2 regions of the Ferrigenium straubiae genome follow, and region 1 is predicted to be linked to the other one. Evidence: predicted binding sites of a transcription regulator. Region 1 holds the regulator's gene; the other holds the start of a gene.

The links. The regulator sigma-54, encoded in region 1, starts transcription at its own class of promoters, with help from an activator protein. The targets are predictions, from matches to a motif close to TGGCACNNTTCCTGCT.
Region 2: a site for sigma-54 is predicted at 2,003-2,018, ahead of ACRRNM_RS11025 (pilin). Genes of this name have one in related genera too.

The regions. Positions count from the first base shown of each region.
Region 1 is NZ_CP194331.1:1,752,307-1,755,718, forward strand. It holds gene hprK (HPr(Ser) kinase/phosphatase) at 1-195, opposite strand, end outside; gene ACRRNM_RS08445 (PTS sugar transporter subunit IIA) at 192-653, opposite strand; gene hpf (ribosome hibernation-promoting factor, HPF/YfiA family) at 702-1,025, opposite strand; gene ACRRNM_RS08455 (RNA polymerase factor sigma-54) at 1,041-2,486, opposite strand; gene lptB (LPS export ABC transporter ATP-binding protein) at 2,518-3,240, opposite strand; gene lptA (lipopolysaccharide transport periplasmic protein LptA) at 3,274-3,412, opposite strand, start outside.
Region 2 is NZ_CP194331.1:2,269,492-2,272,903, forward strand. It holds gene ACRRNM_RS11015 (ATPase, T2SS/T4P/T4SS family) at 1-195, shown strand, start outside; gene ACRRNM_RS11020 (HD domain-containing phosphohydrolase) at 205-1,824, shown strand; gene ACRRNM_RS11025 (pilin) at 2,069-2,545, shown strand; gene ACRRNM_RS11030 (tetratricopeptide repeat protein) at 2,618-3,412, shown strand, end outside.

The sequences.
Region 1 (3,412 bases):
ATCGAGTTCGGTCCGGCTGAACACCTGCACCCAGTTCGGGTGGACCAGGTTGAGATGGCCGATAAGTTCGCTGTTCGAGGCATTGACCCTGTCGCTGTCGATGATGCGGTCCGCGCCGTCCGTGCCGGCAACGCGGCTGAGCTGCAGCCGCTGCTGTTTGTCTTCGAACAGTTGCCGGACGTTGACCTGGCTCATGCCGTGCTTTTCCAGTCGCAGAACAGCTGATGGATGCCGGCCACATCTTCACAGGCTAACAGGCGGTTGCGGAACTGCGCACCGCTGAACATCTGCGCCAGCTCGCCGAGAATCTGCAGGTGCAGGTCGGTGGCGCGCTCCGGGACCAGCAGCACGAAAATCAGGCTCACCGGCTGGCCGTCCGGCGCATCGAACGGAATCGGGTGGGAGGTTTTGACGAACGCGGCAGTCGCCTCACGCAGTTTGGCGATGCGCCCATGCGGGATCGCCACGCCCTGCCCCAGGCCGGTCGATCCGAGCTTCTCGCGCGCGAACAGGCTGTCGAACACCTGGCTGCGCGCGATCTGCTGGTTGTTTTCAAACAGCAGGCCGACCCGCTCGAAGACGCGTTTTTTGCTGGTGGATTCGGCGTCCAGCAGGATATTGGCGGGCAGCAGGATTTTGCTGATCAGGTTCATTATCAACGTCGCATAAAAATGGGCGGCATTGCCGCCGCCCGTTGGTGATTATTCTGCTGCGTGATGCTTGCCGGAGTCGTCGTGGCGGCGTGCCGCCAGCTTTTCCTTATGCTTCATCACCTGGCGGTCCAGCTTGTCCACCAGCGCGTCTATCGCCGCATACAGGTTCTCGTCCTCGCATTCCACGAAGACATCCTTGCCGCTGATATGGATGGTGGCTTCGGCCTTCTGCTTCAGCTTTTCAACGGAAAGGATGATATTAACGTCGATCACATTGTCGAAATGGCGTTTGATCTTGCCGATTTTTCCGGTCGCATAGTCGCGGATGGCGGGTGTGATTTCCAGGTGGCGCCCGGTCAGGTGGAGGTTCATGTCTTGCTCCCTTATTTAGAGTGATTTACGGAGATTCACCGGGGGAATGTGCATTGCCTCCCGGTACTTTGCTATGGTACGCCGGGCGACTACGATGCCCTGCTGTGCCAAGATTTCTGACATGCGGCTGTCGGTAAGCGGTTTGCGGGTATCTTCCGCGCTGACCAGTTGCTTGATCAACTCGCGTATTGCGGTGGAAGAACAGGTGCCGCCGCTTTCCGTGGACAGGCCGCTGCCAAAGAAATGCTTGAATTCGTATATGCCACGCGGGGTCAGCATGAATTTTTGCGTGGTGCTGCGCGAGACCGTGGATTCATGCAGTTCCAGCGTTTCGGCGATTTCGCGCAACACCAGCGGGCGCATGCCGATCTCGCCATGTTCGAAAAAATTGCCCTGCCGTTCCACGATCGCCTGCGCGACCCGCAGGATGGTTTCGAAACGCTGCTGCAGGTTCTTGATCATCCATCTCGCTTCCTGCAGTTGCGTGGCAAGCCCCGCTGAACCTTTGTCGTCGCGCTGCTGCAGGATGTTGGCGTAAATCTGGTTCACGCGCAGTTTGGGCATGGCTTCCGCATTGAGCCGCGCACGCCATTTGTTCCCGCGCTTCTCGACGATCACATCGGGCACCACGTAGTCGGCAACACTCCGGTCGAACTCCGCGCCAGGCTTGGGGTTCAGTTCCACGATCAGATGCTGCGCGGTGCGCAGGTCATCGTCGGTGCAGCGCAGCAGTTTTTTGATCCTGGCAAAATCATGTGCGGCGAGCGCATCCAGGTGATGGCCCACCAGGCGGATCGCCAAATCGCGCTGCGGCGTGTCTTCGGGCAATGCCTTGAGCTGCAGGGCCAGGCACTCGCCCAGATTGCGCGCACCTAGGCCGGGCTGGTCGAGATGCTGCAGCTGCACCAGCGCGGTTTCCAGGTCGTCCAGGGTGATTTCGAGCTCTGCGGGCAGCAGCTCGGCAAGCTCGCCCAAGTCTTGCGCCAGATAGCCGTTCTCGTCCAGCGCATCGATCAGCATCCCGACCACCCTGCGGTCCCTGTCGTCCAGCGAGCTGGTGGTCAGCTGGTTATGCAGATGCTCGCGCAGGCTGGCCTCGCCGGCAGCCTGCTCGGGGTAGGTTTCATCCTCATCATCGGTGCTGTGTGCCGTGCCTCCAGCGGTATTCCAGTCCGCCTGCTCGTTGCCGAAATCGTCTGCGCCACGGTCGTCGGCTCTGCTCTGCTCGACCCTATCGTCTGCCGAACTCGCGCTGTCGCGCGTCTCCATGGGGGTATCGTCACGTGGAAAAACAGCCAACACGGGTTCTTCGGCCAATTCCAGCATGGGATTTTCGTCCAGCATTCTGGCGACTTCCTGATGAATGTCCTGCGTGGAGAGTTGCAGCAAGCGAATAGCCTGCTGCAACTGCGGTGTAAGCGTCAGCTGCTGGGATATCCGAAGTTGTAGCGCCGGTTTCATTGCCTGGTGTTTGTTCCGGGGTGCATTGCCATCAAAGCCGGAAATGCTCGCCCAGATAAACTTTCCTCACGCCCTCATTATAGATGATTTCATCCGGCTTGCCCTCCGCCATCACCGCTCCGGCATTGATGATGTAGGCGCGGTCGCAGATGCCCAGCGTCTCGCGCACGTTGTGGTCGGTGATCAGCACGCCGATATTGCGCTCCTTGAGAAAACGGATGATTTTCTGGATGTCCAGCACGGCGATGGGGTCCACGCCGGCGAACGGTTCGTCCAGCAGGATGAAGCGCGGGTCGGTCGCCAGCGCGCGCGCGATTTCCACACGCCGCCGCTCGCCACCGGACAGGCTGATGGCCGGATTGTCACGGATATGCGTGATATGCAGGTCTTCCAGCAACGATTCCAGGCGATTCTGCAGGTCGTCATCGGAAAGATCCTGCAATTCCAGCACTGCCTGGATATTCTGCGCCACGGTCATGCGGCGGAAGATCGAGGCTTCCTGCGGCAGATAGCCCAGCCCGAGGCGCGCGCGGCGGTGTATCGGCATGTGGGTGATGTTCTGCTCATCGATGAAAATCTCCCCGCCATCGGCGGCGACCAGCCCCACGATCATGTAGAACGAAGTCGTCTTGCCCGCGCCGTTCGGCCCGAGCAGGCCGACCACCTCGCCGCTCTTCAGCGACAGCGAAACATCATGCACCACGGTGCGCGAACCGTACTTTTTCTTGAGGCCAACCGCACGCAATTCACTCATCATGCAAATCCGGAAAATATTTCATGAACCCGCTCAATCTGCGGAAGGCAGGGATACACTAGGCCTGATCGGCAGCGCATCCGGCACGGAAGACGCGGCTGCGCCCTGTTTCGGCTTGGGTTGCAGGACGGCGCGCACCCGCTGCGGCGGCTCCTTTCCCGTGCCTGCGCCG
Region 2 (3,412 bases), 520 kb from region 1:
GGCCGCGTCGGCCTGCACGAGTTGCTGATCGGCACCGATCCGGTCAAGAAGGCGATTCAGGAGCATGCGCGCGTCGCCGAACTGCTGGCCATCGCCCTCGAAGAAGGCATGCACACCCTGAAGCAGGACGGGATGGAAAAGGTGTTGCAGGGTATCACCGACATGCACCAGATACGCGCAGTCTGTATCAAGTAGGGGCGCATCATGGATTCCACGGAGCACTTGCTGCATCGCCTCAAGGAACTCAACGAGATCGGCATCGCGCTGTCGCAGCAGCACAACATCAACAGCCTGCTGGAAACGATCCTGGAGGCGGCCAAGCGCATTACCAATGCCGATGCAGGCACACTTTATCTGCATGAGCCGGAGCAGCGCGTGTTGCGTTTCGAGATCATGCGCACCGATTCGTTGAACATCGCGATGGGCGGCACCAGTGGGGTGCCGATCACCTTCTACCCTATCCACCTCTATGACAAAGAGGACAAGCCCATCCACTCGATGGTGGTGACCCACTCGGCGCTCAGTGGCGAGACGGTCAACATCCCCGACGCCTATGCGGCGGAAGGCTACGATTTTTCCGGCACCAAGAAATTCGACGCCAAGACCGGCTACCGCTCGCAGTCCTTCCTGGCCGTGCCGATGCGCAACCACGAGAACGAGATCATCGGAGTGCTGCAACTCATCAACGCGCAGGACCGCGAGAGCGGAGCGGTCGTTCCGTTTTCGGGTGACGACCAGCAATTGCTGGAATCGCTCGCCTCGCAGGCCGCCATTGCGCTCACCAACCGCCGCCTGATCGAGCAACTGGAAGAGCTGTTCGAATCGTTCATTCAGCTCATCAACACCGCGATCGACGACAAATCCCCCTACACCGGCGGGCATTGCGCGCGCGTGCCGGTGCTGACCATGATGCTGGCCGAGGCGGTCAACCGCACCAGCAGCGGCCCGCTTGGGGATTTCGTGATGAGCGAGAAAGACCGGCATGAACTGAAAATTGCCGGCCTGCTGCACGACTGCGGCAAGATCACCACGCCGGTGCATGTGGTGGACAAGTCGACCAAGCTGCAGACCCTGTTTGACCGCATTCATCTGGTGGACACGCGCTTCGAGGTGCTCAAACGCGATGCGGAGGTCGCCATGCTGCGCACTCTCTCGGAAGGCAAAGGAAACGAGGAAGCCGTCCGTGCCGAATACGCGGCGCGCATCCGGCAGCTCGACGATGACCGGGAATTTCTGCGCTACTGCAACATCGGCGGCGAGGCCATGTCGGACGAGGCGCAGCAGCGCGTGCGACGGATTGCCGCCTACCAGTGGCGTGGCGTTGATGGAGAAACCGGAAATTTCCTGAGCGAGGACGAGGTCGAGAATCTTAACATCCGTGCAGGCACCTTGACTGCGGCGGAGCGCGAGATCATCAACCACCATATCGTCGTCACCATCAAGATGCTGGAGTCCCTGCCGTGGCCGAGACACCTCAAGAATGTCTCGGAATATGCCGGCGGCCATCACGAGCGCATGGATGGCAAGGGCTATCCGCGCGGGCTGACCCGTGAGCAGATGTCGGTACAGGCGCGCATGATGGGCATCGCCGATATTTTCGAGGCGCTCACCGCCAAAGACAGACCCTACAAGCTTGGCAAGACACTGACCGAGTCGCTGACCATACTCGGGAAACTCAAACTGGCCGGCCATATCGACCCAGACCTGTTCGACATCTTCATTCGCGAAAAAGTCTATCTTGATTACGCCAAACAGTTCCTGGCGCCCGAGCAGATCGACGACGTGGACTTGAGCGGGATTCCGGGTGTGAATCTGAACGCATAGGCACAAAAAATCCGCCAAATCTGCGAGGGTGGTTTGTGGCGAATCGAACGAGGCACGAATTAGTCGAGATATAACTGCCCAAAAATGTCAGTATGGTGACAAATTATCGACGATTGATGATAAGATTATAATATGGGTAAGCAATTAAAAATATTTAATAAACAATGTATTATTGTTTTGGCATGACTATTGCTGATTAAATGGCGACACACATTCTGGTGTGTTTTCCTAAGGAGACTCAAACATGAAACAAATTCAAAAAGGTTTTACCTTGATCGAATTGATGATCGTGGTGGCGATTATCGGCATTCTGGCTGCGGTGGCGATCCCTGCGTATCAGGACTACATCACCAAAGCCAAGGTATCCAAGGTGGCTGCAGCGGTAGAGTCCATCAAACTGGCTGTTGCTCAGTACGCCCAGGAGAACGGCGGAGCGGTATCCTTCGATGCAATCGATGCATGGACCTCGATCGGAACAGGCACTCCAAGCACCACCACCGAAGTGACCAGCATCCAGATGGGTACCAACGGTGTCATCATCGCGAACGTTCCCGCTTCCGTTGCGGGCACCGCATGTAACATCCGTTTCACGCCTACCTTCGGCACGACAGCTACGACTTGGGCTGCAACGACTACTACGGGTGCGGTCGGCGGAGCAACGCCAACCAATAATACGGCTTGCCCGACTGTAGTTCAAAACATCATTGCTAAATGGATCTGATTCTCTGTGTAGTGATTTAGGAACAGATGGCCCCTCTCCGGAGGGGCATTTTTTTGGCGAAGAGGAGTGGGGATGATTTTGCGGCGAGGTGAGGGAGCATCGTTCGGGTGGCTCCGTCCCGCAGTGTTGTTGTTACTTGCGGGAGTGCTCTATCTGCCATTCCTGGGTAATCCTCTTATCTTCGATGACCTTGGCCTGTTCGGGCCGATCGGATCGCATGCCGGGTTGGGCACGCTCCTCAATCTGCGCGGCCTGCCCTACTTCACGTTCGGTGCGACATGGGTCTTCTTCGGGGAGAGTCTCCCCGTATACAGGGTGCAGAACTTGTTGCTGCATACCCTGAATACTTGGTTGGTATGGCGGTTGTTGATTCTATGGGGCGAACTGTTCCTGAAAGACGTAGGATACCGGGCCAGATTTTCGGTCGGCGCTTTTGGGGCTGCCGCCATCTTTGCAGTTCATCCTCTCGCAGTGTATGGGGCGGGATATCTGGTTCAGCGTAGCATCCTCATGGCGACCCTGTTCACCTTGCTCATGCAACTGGCCTATCTTCGCGGCATCACCGAACACAACAAGAGGTACCTAGTGCTGGCGGTCCTGGCCTATCTCTTCTCGGTGTTCAGTAAAGAGCACAGCCTGATGGCGCCTGCGATCCTTCTGCCGTTGACTTGGCTGCTGAGAGGAAGGAATGAGCATTCGCTGCGTGCCCTATCCTTCACTTGGATGGGGTTCTTCTTTGTCGCGCTGCTGGTGGTGTTACGCATAAAGGGTATTTTGGGTCAGCCTTACGAGCCTGATGCGACCCCTTTATTCTTGAAGCTGGCACTGCCGGCGGATGTGCAGCAACTTCACTTGTTGAGCGTGCTC